2 regions of the Paenibacillus sp. SAFN-117 genome follow, and region 1 is predicted to be linked to the other one. Evidence: a T-box and tRNA genes for the amino acid it is inferred to sense, from the RefSeq annotation. Region 1 holds a T-box; the other holds one or more tRNA genes.
What was found. A T-box is a leader RNA that pairs with one kind of tRNA and senses whether it is charged. The one in region 1 lies ahead of metG (methionine--tRNA ligase), so its partner is inferred to be a tRNA-Met.

Region 1 (7,575 bases):
CATAGCCTTCAATTAACCGGTGCTGGGCCCCGAGCAGGATATCCTCGAAGTACCATTCTCCTTCATGAACGTCGCTGAAGCTTGGGTAGAAGGACAGGCTATCCAACGGCAGTGCATTGACCAGCAGCGTAATGAATTCGGCGCGCGTGATCGGCCTATCGGGTCTGAAGGTACCGTCCTCATAGCCGTTGACAATGTTTTTTGATGCTAAATATTCAATATAGGATTGTCCCCAGTGGCCTGCAATATCAGGGAAGGTGATCGCTGTCTTCATGATGGCGATATCGCTGTTTCCATGGATGACAATCTCTTTAATGTTGTCCTTGGTGGTGCTGGGAACCAGCTCCCATCTTTGATAGATATCGGAGAAATCGTAGGCATTAGCCTGTTTGAGCTCCTGCTCCGATAGCTTGGTGGGGAGCTCGATCATCCCCTTGATGGAATAGGTGTCCGACGCCCAGCCGTCCGCTGTATCCAGGCCTTCCAGCGAAATGGAATATAGATTGGAAAGCGGCTCATAATTGGACGGAACGTTGGTTATCAAGTCCGCGTCTTTCATCTCGAAAGAGGCTTTGAATGCGTTCGACTTAATATCCCAAGGGTCGACGGTGATTTTGCCGTCAGGCGTTTCCGCAATAATCATACGGGCGTTTCTTCTTAAATATTCAAGCATGCTCTGATCGAACATGACGTAATTCGGTTGGCTCGAATATTTGCCGCTGGCAATCTTGAAGATAATCCTGTTGAAGTTATTTCCCGGCTCCAGATGCTCTTTAAGCTTGGCATACGTAATATTGGCGTCCGAAGGGGTACCTATCGACACAATCATATCCCCATCCAGCAGATAAGGGCTTAGAGGCTGCCCCTCCTGCTCCGGGCGGGTCCTCGTAATCCAGAAGGTGTAGGTGCCTGAACCTCCTCCATAATAATTCTGCACCTTGACCTCTATTTTGTTGTCTCCATAGGCCAGCGGCAATTCCGGCGACAGCTGAAGATTATTGACATTATGCCCGTTAACCGTAATTGAATGGATTCCTGTGCCTATCGGCATCATCTTGATGGCCGTTATGCCCGATTCCACCGTCGCATGGTAGTAGGAGACATTCTTGTCGAACTTGGGACTGTAGGTCACACCGGGTATAACGATGGTGGACAGCTCATTGGGATCGTAAGTATAATCTCCTCTGCTTACGATGAAGGTGTAGGTCCGGGAGGCTCCCCCATTGTCCGGAACAACCTCAATGTTCACACTATTTTCTCCAAGGTTAAGCGGAATGGATACTTGTTGATTGGATGAATAATAAGTGTTGTTAATTTTGATTCGGGCCCTTCCGGTCGTCACAGGAGTAAAAGTAAAATTCGGATTTCCCGTATATCCCCGATAATAGGTTTCGTTCGGATGAAAGCTTCGATCCAGCGCGATGTTGGGAGAGCCGATTGAAATCAGGCTGTTATCCCCGATCGGTCCGCCCGGATCCGTCTGCCCCTGAGCCAGCCGGGTAACGACAATCGTATAGTAGCTCAGGCCTCCGTTGTTCGATCTGGCTTCTATCGTAATCGTGTTTGTTCCTACGTTGAGCGCAGCCCAGTAATATTCGCCGCTTGCAACCGGTTGCCCGTTTACCTTGACCGATATATTGGAATGATAGATCGGGCTTAACCGGAAATGGCTCACCGGGTAAGTGACGGTTGAAGAATAGCCGCTAATATTGGACTGGAAGCTCTTATCCAGGGAGAGGCCCTCGACCAGAAGATTGCTCAAATAAGTATTGGGATCGCCGATGGTGCCCCCGATGCCGCCACCGCCATTTCCGATATCTCCGTAATCCGAAGGCAGCCTTGTAATCATAACGTTATAGTAACGAATATCCCCACTGGAGCTGCGGACTTCAATGGCGACGTTATTGTCTCCGGTCTTAAGGGGGATATCGTGGTAGCTGCCGCTCTGCACCTCTTTTCCGTTAATTTTGGCCGTAATGCCGGACCAGAATGAGACGCTGATTTGCAGGTTGGAGGTGCTGTTATTGACGGTAGCGTAATATTTGAGCACATTGGAGTCGAAGCTCCGGTTCAAGGTTCCGCTGCTCAGCGAAAGGTTGGACAAATAAGCGAACTGCTGGCTGCCCCCGCCAGAATGGCCGCCTCCGCCGCCTCCGGGGTTTTGGTTATTATCGTTATACGACAACCGGCTGATGTTTATCTGGTAGGTCTTTTTAATATTGTCATAGGAATCGACTTCGATGGCTATTTCGTTATCGCCTACCGATAGAGGAACGGTATGGAAAGCCCCGCTCGCAACCTTCGTTCCCCGAATGGTTACGGAGCGGACATTGCTGCCGTAGGCAGGGCTGACCTTCACTTCGGATACATAATTATTGACTACCGAAGAGTAGTAAGTGACGCTCGGATCGAAGGCTCTGTTTAACGAAGCCCCTTCCAGATAAAGATAGGATAATCCGTTCTTATCGGCTGTGGATCGGTCCAGATGGATAGTATAGACCTTCATTTCGTTGGCGGAAGAGGAAACTTCAACCATCAGGGAATTGATCCCGGTTATCGGAATGGCCGCGGGCACTCCGCTCGATACTATTCGTCCATTAATTTTCACGGTTAAGTCCTTCAAATCGGTTACGGCTGTAACGTTGATAAAGGACAGAAACTCGGGAATTCTGGCCGTGTAGGAGGTCGCCTCCGGGTCGAACGGCTCATTCAAGGATGCCGCATCCATAAACAAATTAACGAGACCGATACTTTTGCGGGTCACGTTGACCGTATATAACTTGGAGCTGCCGTTGGGAGCAATAACGGAAATCGAAATAATATTGGAGCCTACCATCAGCGGCACATCCCGGGAAGAGCCGCTGCCGATCGGAGTTCCGTTTATTTGAATCGTTGCATTCTTATCCATGGCGGTAGGAGTGACCCGGATAGAAGTTTTATGGTAGGGCACATCCGCGGTATAAAATACATTTAACGGCGTAAATACGGGAGAAAGCGAATAATTTTCCAGGACCAGATTGGCCAGGGACAAGCTGTAATTGTTGTTGGTATCGGCATGGGCTGTCGGAACAGGGGCGCCGGCCGCCAACGGAGACAACAGAAGAGCGGAGCACAGCAGCACCTTCCCGATCCACGACTTTCGATTCTTTCTCATAAGGGATCTATACCTTCTTTCCTCATAAACTTCCTTGGCGATTTGCTGGGAAACCACCGTTATCAGCTGCTTCCGTTATAAGAACGGATACGCCCTATACTGGCTATGAATAAACCTTCTATCGTTATATATCGGCCGAAGGAGGAAAAAAACGTAGATATCCGATATAAAAATGAGTGCAAAAGACAAGCAAAACGGCATGTCTTTTTTAGAAAAAGCCACGCAATGCCTGATTCTAAAGCGATAATGCAGGTCTTTGGAGCGATTTTTGCGAAATCTCCCCATTTTGTCAAAAAGACCTGCACATTTGATCGTCTTTCGCCTTCTTTTTTGAAAAAGGCACGATTTTAATGCACTTTTGCTCGTCTTTGCGACGTCCTTACGGATCTGAATGCGACCTTCATGCGTAAGGGATGGGTAGGTTTCCTTGGCAGCAATTAAGAAAAAAAGCCGCATTCCTTAAATTAAGGAGTGCGGCGTTGGAAGGACACGATAGTTTAAATTTATCGATGCTCCGGAGAGCACCTGTGGATGCTTACTTGAAGTCCTCTCCCGTCAGATAATGGTAGAACGGTTTATCTACCCAGAAGGTGTAGTTGATGACCTCTATGTCCGGTGACAACTTCCGGAAGCCTTCCGCGATCGACTCGGAATCTTCCTGTAAAGTAAAGGATTGGGCGTAGTAATGTCCGTCTACAATTTTGTTATTCGCAATAATTTCGTAGTCGTCTATTTCCGTCAAGGAATAGTATAACGGCTGCCACCATGAATGGACGATTAAACCGGTTTGGTCTTCGCTATTCTTCTTGGCGTACTGCAGAATAACGGATTGGAAACGTTCCTTGTCCCCTGCGTTCTCGAATTCGAGCGATAGATCGTATTCCTTGACGGAGAAGATATAGTTTCCGTTAGCGATTTGAGTCAGCTTATTCGTCTCGGATTCCTCGGGCTTCCCCCATTCAGCCAAGTGAATGAATGCGGAAGTTTTCGGTTCCAGCTGAACCTTGGCATTCAGCCCTTCGCTGCGGAGCAGCCCTACAAGCTGGAGGGCATGCTCGATATTCGAATGCCCGTATGTAAGGGACAGGGAATCAATGAAGTTCGGATCGAAGCGCGAATCCTTAAGATTATAGCCTGTAACGAGCCCGTTCTCCAGAGCGTTGTTGACGATTTGCTGCAGTGCCGGGGCTTCGATAATATCCGAAGTCCGATATGCTTGTGCAAGCTTGCCGTAAATATCCGGGTCGTTCACTTCTCCGAGGTAATGCTTATATTGGCCCTTCAGAGCCAAAACTTTCCCCAGCAGTTCTTCCGTAAAAGCTTTGGTCGCCGGAGGATTGCCGGAGAAAATTCCGTAATAAGCGGGAGCAATGAGTCCATTGTCAACGGCTGCGGCAATTTCTTGTGCGGCCGAGAAATCGAAGGCGGCCGGATTTAACCCCAGCTTGGAGAGGGCTGCCTCTACTTTATCATTGGGATAGGTATAGGCCAGCTCCTTCAATCCTGCCGCTTTGACCGCGATGAAGGCGGCCTGGAGAACATCGAGTCTGCGGTCCGCATGGACCTCGGAAGCGGTCAGGATGCCTTGTTCATGAAGCGCCACCGAGGCAGCATAGGCAGGATTAGCGGCATCGAGATCGGTGAAAGGAAGCGGCGCGTTCTCCGAGGGCCGGATATTCAGAGCTTGGGCGACAGCTTGAATGAAGTCCCCTTTAGTGATGGAATCGCCTATTTCGATCTGGAATTTTTCCTTGAGAAAGAGAGCATAATTTTCCTGCGGGCTATGGATAGATAGCTGGGAAACCTGCGCTTGCGATACAGCCTCGCCGTGAGCCTGCTGTCCCGGGGCGGCAAACAGTACAGCCAAGGAAAGGGAGGCGGCTAGTATCGACTTGGAGAGTGAAGCTTTGATGGTGCTCATCATTAATTCCTCCTGACAAAAAGTTTATAAATCTTATTATTCCGATTAGAAATATAGGAATCATAGCCAAGATGATATCCAAAATTGGCGGTTGTGTCAATAGAAGCGATTTGGGATTGCATAATGGGATTATAAGAAATATAATGACATATAATATTAAGAATATTCGAAAAAAAGCGTTGAAGAGAAAGAGTAGTTGGACCCACTTCTTTGAACAGAGAGCTCCGGCAGCTGAGAAGGAGCAAAGAAGCATCCGGCGAATATGGTCTCTGAGCTGTGCATCGAACCCATCCGGCAGTAGGCTGCACCGGGAGCGCCCGTTATAGTGCTAGGGTATACGCACCTAAGTGCCGTACCTGAAGAGGTCCATGCTGTGAAGTATGGATGAATGCGGGTGGTAACACGTGAGATATAGGCTCTCGTCCCTTATTAGGGGACGGGAGTTTTTTTGTGGGGTTACTACAATATTTCAATATACTGGAGGTCATGATCATGAGTGTTTTTATTGGGGGCGCTTGGCCGTATGCTAACGGGTCGCTGCATTTGGGACATATTGCAAGCTTATTGCCGGGCGAAATACTGGCGCGCTATTACCGTCTAAGAGGGGAGGAGGTGCTCTATGTCTCCGGCAGTGACTGTCACGGAACACCCATATCGATCCGGGCTAACCAGGAGGGGGTTTCCCCCGAAGTCATTGCGGAGCGTTATCATAACGAGTTTGCCGACTGCTTCCGGAAACTTGGCTTTTCTTATGATCTATATACCCGGACGGATGAACCGTTCCACCATCACCTCGTCCAGCAGCTGTTTCTCCAACTATTGGACAATGGATATATTTACAAAAAGGCGATTGAGCAAACCTATTGCGAAGCCTGCTCCCGTTTTTTGCCGGACCGCTATGTAGAGGGACAGTGCCCTCATTGCGGCCAGCAGGCCCGCGGAGATCAATGCGATTATTGCTCTAATCTGCTGGACCCCGGCGATTTGCTTCATAAAAAGTGCAAGCTGTGCGGGAGCCCCCCTATTACTAGACAGGACGATCATTATTTTCTGGCTCTGTCCAAATTTCAACAGAAGCTGGAGGAATACCTAGGCGAGGCGACCGGATGGAGGGACAACGCGGTTCAATTGACTCGAAGATATTTGGACGAAGGACTTCATGACCGGGCGGCGACCCGAAATTTAACCTGGGGAGTAGATGTTCCTCTTGAAGGAGACAGCGATAAAAAAATATATGTCTGGATCGAAGCAGTCAGCGGATATCTGTCAGCCAGCATGAGGTGGGCGCAGGAAACCGGTCGGAGCTGGGAGAACTACTGGTCGGAGAAGACCATCGCCTATTATGTTCATGGCAAGGACAACATTCCGTTTCATACACTCATTCTTCCTGCCCTGCTTATAGGGGTGGGGCGCCATCTGCACTTGCCGGACAGAATCATTTCGAGCGAATATTTAACGCTGGAAGGGAAGAAGATCTCGACCAGCCGGAATTGGGCGGTATGGGTGACCGACATGATTCAGCGGTATGAACCGGATTCGCTGCGATATTTTCTGACGATTAATGGGCCGGAGAACCGGGATGCGGATTTTTCCTGGAGGGAATTCATATACAGCCACAACAGCGAGCTGCTGGGCGCTTTCGGCAACTTTGTAAACCGAAGCCTTAAGTTCATTGTCCAATTCTTCGATGGACGTATTCCGGCTGGCACTATGGAGATAAGCAAGAAGCCGGAGATCATGGAGCTGTATAACCAAGCGGGCCAAGCCATAGAAGCGGGCAAATTGAAGGATGCTCTGGAGATGATTTTCACTTTCATCCGCGGAGCCAACAAATTTTTCGACGAACGCAAGCCGTGGGTGCAAATTAAGGAAAACCGCCGGCATTGCGCGGATACTTTATTTACATGCGTGCAAATCATAGCGAACCTGGCGAATGTATTGGAGCCGTTCTTGCCCTTTACTTGTCGGAGAATCAGGGACTTTCTGTCCATCTCGCAGGCGGGATGGCAATATACGGAGATAGCCCCCGGCACAATTATCCGGTCATTGGAGGTGCTGTTTACAAGAATTGATGCTGCTGTAATAGAAGAGGAAATTGCCCGCCTGGGCAAGGGGTAACGGGAAGGGGAAAGGCGGCATCGGAAGAAGGAAGGGAAGGGGGCAAGCGGGAAGCCCCCCGAAGAACGTTCCCTACTTCGTGACTATGAATCTAACGATAGTTCCCTGGCCGACAATGCTTTCGATCTGCAGTCCTTGGCCGTAGATTTGCCTCAAACGCCGGTCCGTATTAGACAGGCCGATTCCCGAGCGGCCGCTCGAAGGCTCGAGAATATGCCGCAGACGCTCACTCTCAATACCGACCCCGTTATCTTCAATGGATATTTCGACCCGGTCCCCCATATCGGTTATCCGAATGCGAAGCAGCCCTCCTTCGGACCGCTTCTTCAAACCGTGCCGAATCGCGTTCTCCACCAGAGGCTGAATAGATAGCGGGGGGATG
Region 2 (7,575 bases), on a different contig from region 1:
CTGCTTTGAGCCGACGATTGACTATGTCGTATCGAAAATCCCGCGCTGGCCTTTCGATAAATTTACCGGCGCCAACCGGAAGCTGGGAACACAGATGAAAGCTACCGGGGAAGTGATGGCCATCGGCCGGACCTTCGAGGAATCGATTCATAAGGCCGTTCGTTCGCTGGAAATCGGTGCTCACCGTCTGTATTTGAAGGAAACCGAGCTGGTGGATGGGGAAACGCTGGAGGAGCGTTTGAAGAAGCCTGACGATGAGCGCATTTTCTTGATTGCCGAAGCGTTCCGCAGAGGGTATACGGTAGAAAAAATTCAGGATCTGACGAAGATCGACTGGTGGTTCCTGACGAAGCTTGAAGGTCTTATCCGCTTCGAGCACCAGCTGCAGCAGCCGGAACTGACCCCGGAGCTTCTGCTGGAAGCCAAGCGCAAAGGCTTCACTGACCGGGCGATTGCGGAAATCCGCCGCTCTGCGAACGTTCAGTTCGACCATATCATGGAGGCCGACATTCGCGCTTATCGCTTGCAGAACGGAATCAAGCCGGTCTACAAAATGGTCGATACTTGCGCAGCAGAGTTCGAAGCAACCTCTCCGTATTATTACTCGACCTATGAAATGGAGGACGAGGTTCAGGAATCCTCCAAGGATAAAGTCGTTGTGCTCGGTTCTGGTCCGATCCGGATCGGCCAGGGGATTGAATTCGACTATTCCACCGTGCACGCGGTCTGGGCCATCCAGGAGGCCGGCTATGAAGCGGTCATTATTAACAACAATCCGGAGACTGTCTCCACCGATTTCAATACGTCTGACCGCCTGTATTTCGAGCCGCTCTTCTTTGAAGATGTGATGAATGTCATTGAGAGAGAGAAGCCGATTGGCGTTATCGTTCAGTTCGGTGGACAAACGGCAATTAATCTGGCTGCTCCGCTGGCCAAGGCCGGCGTACGGATTTTGGGAACCGACCTGGAGCATATCGATGCCGCCGAAGACCGGAAGAAGTTCGAAGCTCTGCTTCGCAAGCTGAACATTGCCCAACCTCCGGGAGGAACCGTGACTTCGGTGGATGAAGCGGTGGGTACGGCTGCGAAATTCGGTTACCCGGTTCTTGTCCGCCCCTCTTATGTACTGGGCGGCCGGGCTATGGAAATAGTTTATTCCGATGCGGAATTGCTTAACTATATGGAATATGCCGTGAAGATCAATCCGGAGCATCCGGTTCTGATCGACCGCTACATGCTCGGCAAAGAAGTGGAAGTCGATGCGATTTGCGACAAGGAAACCGTCCTGATTCCAGGAATTATGGAGCACGTCGAGAGAGCCGGGGTCCATTCCGGAGACTCGATCGCGGTTTATCCTCCGCAGTCGCTTTCGGAAGAGATCAAGCAACAGATTGTTGAAATAACGACCAAAGTGGCCAAAGAGCTTGAAGTCGTCGGCCTGGTCAACATTCAATTTGTCATCTATCAAGAGCAGGTTTATATTATCGAAGTAAATCCCCGCTCCTCCCGTACCGTGCCTTTCTTGAGCAAGGTAACCGGAATTCCGATGGCCAATGTAGCGACCCAGTTGATTATGGGCAAGAAGCTGAAGGAAATTGGTTACGAAGGCGGATTGTGGAAAGAGGACGATCAGGTGTCGGTCAAAGTTCCTGTCTTCTCCTTCGCGAAGCTGAGAAGAGTCGATACCACGCTCGGTCCGGAGATGAAATCTACGGGAGAAGTTATGGGGCGTGACGCCAGCTTTGCCAAAGCGCTGTACAAAGGGCTGATTGCTTCGGGAATGAAGATTCCGACAACCGGATCGATTATTGCGACGGTTGCCGACAAAGACAAGGATGAGGCTATAGAAATTTTGCGCGGCTTCCATGATCTCGGTTATAAAATTGTAGCGACCGGAGGCACCGCTAAAGCTCTATCGGCTGCCGGTCTGAAAGTGGATCACGTGAGGAAGCTGAGCGAAGGCTCGCCTAATATTCTGGACCGGATTCGCAATGGGGAAGCTCAATTTGTCGTGAATACTCTGACCAAAGGCAAGACCCCGGAGCGCGACGGCTTCCGCATCCGCCGCGAAGCGGTAGAGAACGGAATTGTCTGCATGACCTCCTTGGATACGGTTAGAGCGCTGCTTGGCATGCTGCAGACGATTAACTTCTCCTCTAGTCCGATGCCTGCGAACAAAGCACTTCGCTAGAGCCAGATTAAGTAAGAACTATCCGAAGAAGGACTTTAAGGAGGCTTTGCTGTGGGCTTACAAACGGAAGTGGCGGGTAAGATCATGGTCGCTCTCGATTATCCCTCTGAGCAAGAGGCCAATGAACTGCTTCAAAGCTTGCAGGGAATTCCTTGCTACATGAAAGTGGGCATGCAGCTGTTCTATGCGGCTGGACCAAAATTTGTCGAGAGGTTGAAGGAGGAAGGCTATAAGGTCTTCCTCGACCTCAAGCTTCATGATATCCCTAATACCGTTAAAGGAGCTGCTGCGAGCATTTCGCGGCTTGGGGTGGATATGTTTAATGTCCATGCCGCGGGTGGCACCAGGATGATGGAGGCTGCTCTGGAAGGCGCTGAAATGGCTTCCGCAGGGGCGCGTCCGGTTGTTATCGCGGTCACTCAGTTGACGAGTACGAATGAACGGATGCTGAAGGAAGAGCTCGGAATCGGCGCTACGATGGAAGAGACGGTGGTGCGTTATGCCCGGCTGGCCGGGAAGGCCGGCCTGGATGGTGTCGTAGCTTCCCCATTGGAGGTCGTCCGTATCAAGGAAGCGATGGGGAAACCGTTTCTGACCATCACCCCGGGAATTCGTCCACGCCATGCGGCTGCAGGGGATCAATCGAGAGTGATGACTCCGGCAGAAGCTTTAAACACGGGAACGGATTATATGGTCATCGGCCGCCCTATTACGGCCCAGGCTGATCCGCGGCAAGCCCTTGAATCTATTATTGAGGAGTTGATTTAGATGAATTCAACGACCCACAATTTGCCTCGGGAGATTGCAGAGGCTCTGCTTCAGATCGGTGCTGTTGCGCTTAGCCCGAATGAGCCCTTTACCTGGAGCTCCGGATGGCTCTCGCCTATCTATTGCGATAACCGGCTGACTATGTCCTATCCGAATATCCGCAATAAAGTGGCGGAAGGCTTTGCTGCGATTATTCGAGAGCAATATCCCGAGGTGGAGATTATCGCGGGCACGGCTACCGGAGGAATCGCCCATGCCGCTTGGGTGGCGGATAAACTGAACTTGCCTATGGTGTATGTGCGCAGCAGCGCCAAAGGCCATGGCAAGCAGAAGCAGGTGGAAGGGGTCCTCAACCCGGGCAGCAAAGTCGTCGTCATCGAGGATCTGATCTCAACAGGGGGAAGCTCGCTTAAAGCAGCTTTGGCCGTTAGAGAAGCCGGAGGAGATGTGCTCTCGGTGCTGTCCATCTTTACTTATCAGTTCAAAGAAGCGCAGGATGCCTTTGCCGCAGAGAAGATTGCAATGAACTCGCTCTCCAATTACACGGCGTTGCTGGAGGCTGCGGTCGAACTCGGAAAAATTAAAGAAGAGGATTTGGCGCTTCTCCAATCATGGAGAGAGAACCCGGCTGCTTTCGGCAAGGATGGAGCCAATTAGGAACGGACGGGCCGAAGTTTAAACGGCAAGAGATTCACATAGAAGCTGAATAACAAAAAGTCTTGATTTCAACCACGCGTCACTTGACAAATGCCAGGCCTGTACCGGGAAATTGCCTCCGGACAGGCCTATTTGGTATTTGGAGGCCAATCCTCAAATGAAAACCAGGGGACATAAGAATGAAGAAAGAGCATTGAAAGAAATTAAGCAAAATTTTATTCAAATCTGTGAAGAATGCCGCATTATATAAATAACGGGTGCATTTTAAAGGTAAATTGCAAAGGTAGCTATTAAAGACATGCAAGCTTCCCATACGGAATAAAGAAGGAAGAATCGATCATTTAAGGTTTACTTTGGGAAATATCAGTATAGGTTGAAGATGCATAAATAAGCGGGTATAAACAAAATCGGGAGGGTGTCAGGCTAAGGCGGGAGCAAGAGATAATGTCTATCAGCCTCTCCCTGCACCGGCGCAGCTAATTACCAGCTTTGACTTCGCCCTGATGTGCAGGGAACGGCAAGGCCAGGGTACGAAACATCCGGGTCTCGTCATGTGTGTGCCTGTAACCGTTTATAAGAGAGGCTGTTTTCATTTTGGAGGGGTATCTTGACTAGAACATTCACGAGTTAGGCTTTGCATGGAACTAAAGCCTTCTCTATTTTTGGAGCAGGAACGTTTGATAGACTGTCCAGGCTTGGTTGTCCGTCTGGTAGAGCAGGTGAAAGCGGTCAACCAGGAATTCCAGTCCGACATCCACTAATCGGACACTAGAGAGAACATCGTGAAATTCCTCGTTGCCCAGTTTTTGACCGATGGTCAAATGTGGAGTATAACGGTAAGCTTTCTGCGGTTCTTCCAACGGTCCCTGACAAATTTCCTCGTGTAAGCGGATGAACGGGTCCGCATCCTCCAAGGCCAAGTAAATGACATTGCTGACCGGAAGGAAGGATGAAAACCGGTTGACCTTGGCGGTAAAGGCCGGCAGGCGTTGGGATGCTTCGTTGAGCAGGGTTATCGCTTCTTCCAATTGGCGGTCGTCCCAGTCCTCCGCCTCGCGGATGGTAAAATGAGGCTGAATCAAGCGATAATGAGGATCATAGCGTTTGCGATAGCTGTTGGCAAAATCTTGAACTTCCTTGCCCGGAAAAACGACGATTCCGTATTTCATGGAAAATAACCTCCTTTCCCCTCTTGCTTTTGTTAGTGAGCTATTATAACGTATTCTTTAATTATTCTAACATCTAATGCCGCACTTAGCCAAGATTGATAAAACAACGAAAATAAGGTGATGAATATGATTCGCAAAGTTCACAGCAACGAGGTCAAGCAAGCCGTCGTGCAAAAATTAGAGGAGCGCGGCGTAACCACTGAAGAAATTGCCGAAATTGTCTATGAGATGCAAGCTCCTTATAATCAAGGACTTCAGCTCAGTGATTGTATAGACAGCGTGCATGCCGTTCTGAAAAAAAGAGAGGTTCAGCATGCGCTTCTCGTTGGCATCGAACTGGATATGTTGGCCGAGCAGAATAAATTGTCCGAGCCGCTGCAGTCGTTGGTGGAGTCGGATGAAGGATTGTTCGGCTGCGATGAAACTTTGGCTCTCGGGTCTGTGCTGGGCTACGGAAGTATAGCGGTGACCACCTTCGGACATCTGGATAAGCATAAGATCGGGGTTATCAAACGCCTGGATACCAAGAGAGGCCACGGCATTCATACGTTCCTGGACGATTTGATCGCCAGTATTGCCGCTTCCGCATCCAGCCGGATCGCCCATAGATTAAGAGATTTGGAGGAGCAGGAAGCCGAGATTGCGGCAGATAGCGAAGCCGGCGAGAGCGCAGATCAGGCTTAGTTAAGTTTCCCCTATTGAAATGATTTTATCCACCTCTGTCCCGGGCAGCAATAAAAAGCGGCTTAAAGGGATAAGCTAGCAATAAAAGAAGTTCGCAGGACAGGGGTGCTTTACTCGTGAAATGGATTTATTGGTCTAAACTTTATGAAAGCAAATTTCAAGCCGGCTGCCTCGCCAAGAGGATGGAGGAGGACTGGTGGTTATACGGATACGACTGCCCGCAGGCGGTGGAAGTATACCGTTCGAAGAAGGGCCGGTTTGGAGTTCGCTATATATTGCCTCATTAAGGCTAGTTTAGATATGTAAGAGATTAGGTTTTGGACCGCATTGTCACTTGGGGTTAGCCAAAAGACCTCCTTTAAAAAGGGTTTTTCATCTTCGAAAAATGCGTTAGAAGGTTTTTATAATTTACCTCTTGACACTAATGGTGCAAATGGTGTATATTTATTTTTGTCGCTGATTAAATAGTCTAGCCAATTAACGCGGGGTGGAGCAGTCCGGTAGCTCGTCGGGCTCATAACCCGAAGGTCGCAGGTTCAAATCCTGCCCCCGCAACCAAATTTCAAATTCAAAAGTTCCGGGCCTTTAGCTCAGTTGGTTAGAGCGATCGGCTCATAACCGATTGGTCGGGGGTTCGAGTCCCTCAGGGCCCACCATGATTATGACAGGCTGTTTCTATGCCGGGGTGGCGGAATTGGCAGACGCACAGGACTTAAAATCCTGCGATAGGTTGCTATCGTACCGGTTCGAGTCCGGTCCTCGGCACCAAACCAGTGCATTGAAGTGTCGGACTCTTGTGTTACGAGTTCAACCTGAAACTCCAGGTTTCCCAGACAGATAGGTCGAAGGAAACGGCAGGAGTTTTTTTATTTATAAAAAAATTTGGGATATAGTAAAAGTCCTCCCCATATGGGTGAAGGACTTTTTTTGGTACAATAATAGGTTTATTCGTTTAGCTCCGGGTTAATGGCCCGGTGTATCTTTTACTGTTTCGCCTGAGCCTCAGCGGATGTGGAAGAGGACTCTCCCGGGAAAGCCGGCGATGAAACCCCCGAGCTGAGATTTGGCTCAATTACGACCGTATAGCGGCTGTCTACATAGGTTTCCGCTTTCGCTTCCGTCATGACTTGAGCATACATGTGGCCCGGTATCGGCTCATGCAGCGTGTAATAAAGCGTGGCTTGCTCGTCTTGAAATTCAATCCGGTCGATGGTCACGCGATAACCGCTGTTGCCTTTCATTCCCCAGGTTACTGTTGCTTTATTAATTTGGTCGTTCACTTTTTCCATAATTAATTCCACTTCGGAATTTTGAGCCGGAGGCTCAGGGCTATGCTCTTTATTTGCCTTTACGAATTTCCTGGCTGCATGAATCATGCGGCTTGCTTCCGAACGGGTAATCTCATCTTTGGGACGGAAAAGCCCGTCGGCATTCGTTTCGGCAATGTTGGAGATCAACAGACGTTGGATGCTGGTCATATATTCCTTGTCGACCTGCTCTTCATCTGCAAAGGACATATAGATTTCAATAAAGGCATAATCACCTGTCAATTCCACCGCTTTGTACAGAAGATCGGCGAATTGCTCACGGGTCAACCGTTGCTCCGGATCCAGATCCTTAGCTAGAGGAAGTCCATTAAGCTGAGCGATCATTAACGAAGCGGCATACCATGCATCATCAGGGACCTGACTGAAATAATCGCTAGCCTTCGGTTCCTTAATAAACTTGATCTCATCGATGTTCAGGTCCAATGCATTGACGATCAGATGAACGCCCTGTGCATAGTTCAATTTGCCTTTCGGCATAAATTCCGTCTCAGAAATTCCGCTAATAATCCCGTCTTGATGTAAAGCACGGATTTCGGCTTCGGAGGGATCCTGGGAAATATCCGAGAACGCCCATGCAGCCGGCGCAATGATCAGGACGAACACCATAAGTAAAGTCAAAGCTATTCCTCGCTTATTCTTCATTCCTATCACCTCCTTATCCCCTAAGACGGGCATTCACTGGAAAAGGTTGCATGTTGAATTTTTTTTTTTTTTTTTTTTTTTTTTTTTTTTTTCTACGACTGACCAATTAACATACAATACTTATTTTCTGTTTCCT

Region 2: it encodes a tRNA-Met, which carries the amino acid that the T-box ahead of metG (methionine--tRNA ligase) is inferred to sense. The anticodon was not compared.

What each region holds. Positions count from the first base shown of each region.
Region 1 covers NZ_JBQCLK010000016.1:87,016-94,590, forward strand. The annotation lists gene ACTHRH_RS12430 (cadherin-like beta sandwich domain-containing protein) at 1-3,154, opposite strand, end outside; gene ACTHRH_RS12435 (hypothetical protein) at 3,690-5,075, opposite strand; T-box leader at 5,246-5,505, shown strand; gene metG (methionine--tRNA ligase) at 5,568-7,193, shown strand; gene ACTHRH_RS12445 (ATP-binding protein) at 7,266-7,575, opposite strand, start outside.
Region 2 covers NZ_JBQCLK010000001.1:34-7,608, reverse strand. The annotation lists gene carB (carbamoyl-phosphate synthase large subunit) at 1-2,191, shown strand, start outside; gene pyrF (orotidine-5'-phosphate decarboxylase) at 2,276-2,959, shown strand; gene pyrE (orotate phosphoribosyltransferase) at 2,960-3,616, shown strand; gene ACTHRH_RS00035 (2'-5' RNA ligase family protein) at 4,273-4,785, opposite strand; gene ACTHRH_RS00030 (phosphatidylglycerophosphatase A family protein) at 4,912-5,469, shown strand; gene ACTHRH_RS00025 (hypothetical protein) at 5,586-5,756, shown strand; tRNA gene ACTHRH_RS00020 (tRNA-Met) at 5,951-6,027, shown strand; tRNA gene ACTHRH_RS00015 (tRNA-Ile) at 6,049-6,125, shown strand; tRNA gene ACTHRH_RS00010 (tRNA-Leu) at 6,149-6,237, shown strand; gene ACTHRH_RS00005 (S-layer homology domain-containing protein) at 6,453-7,439, opposite strand.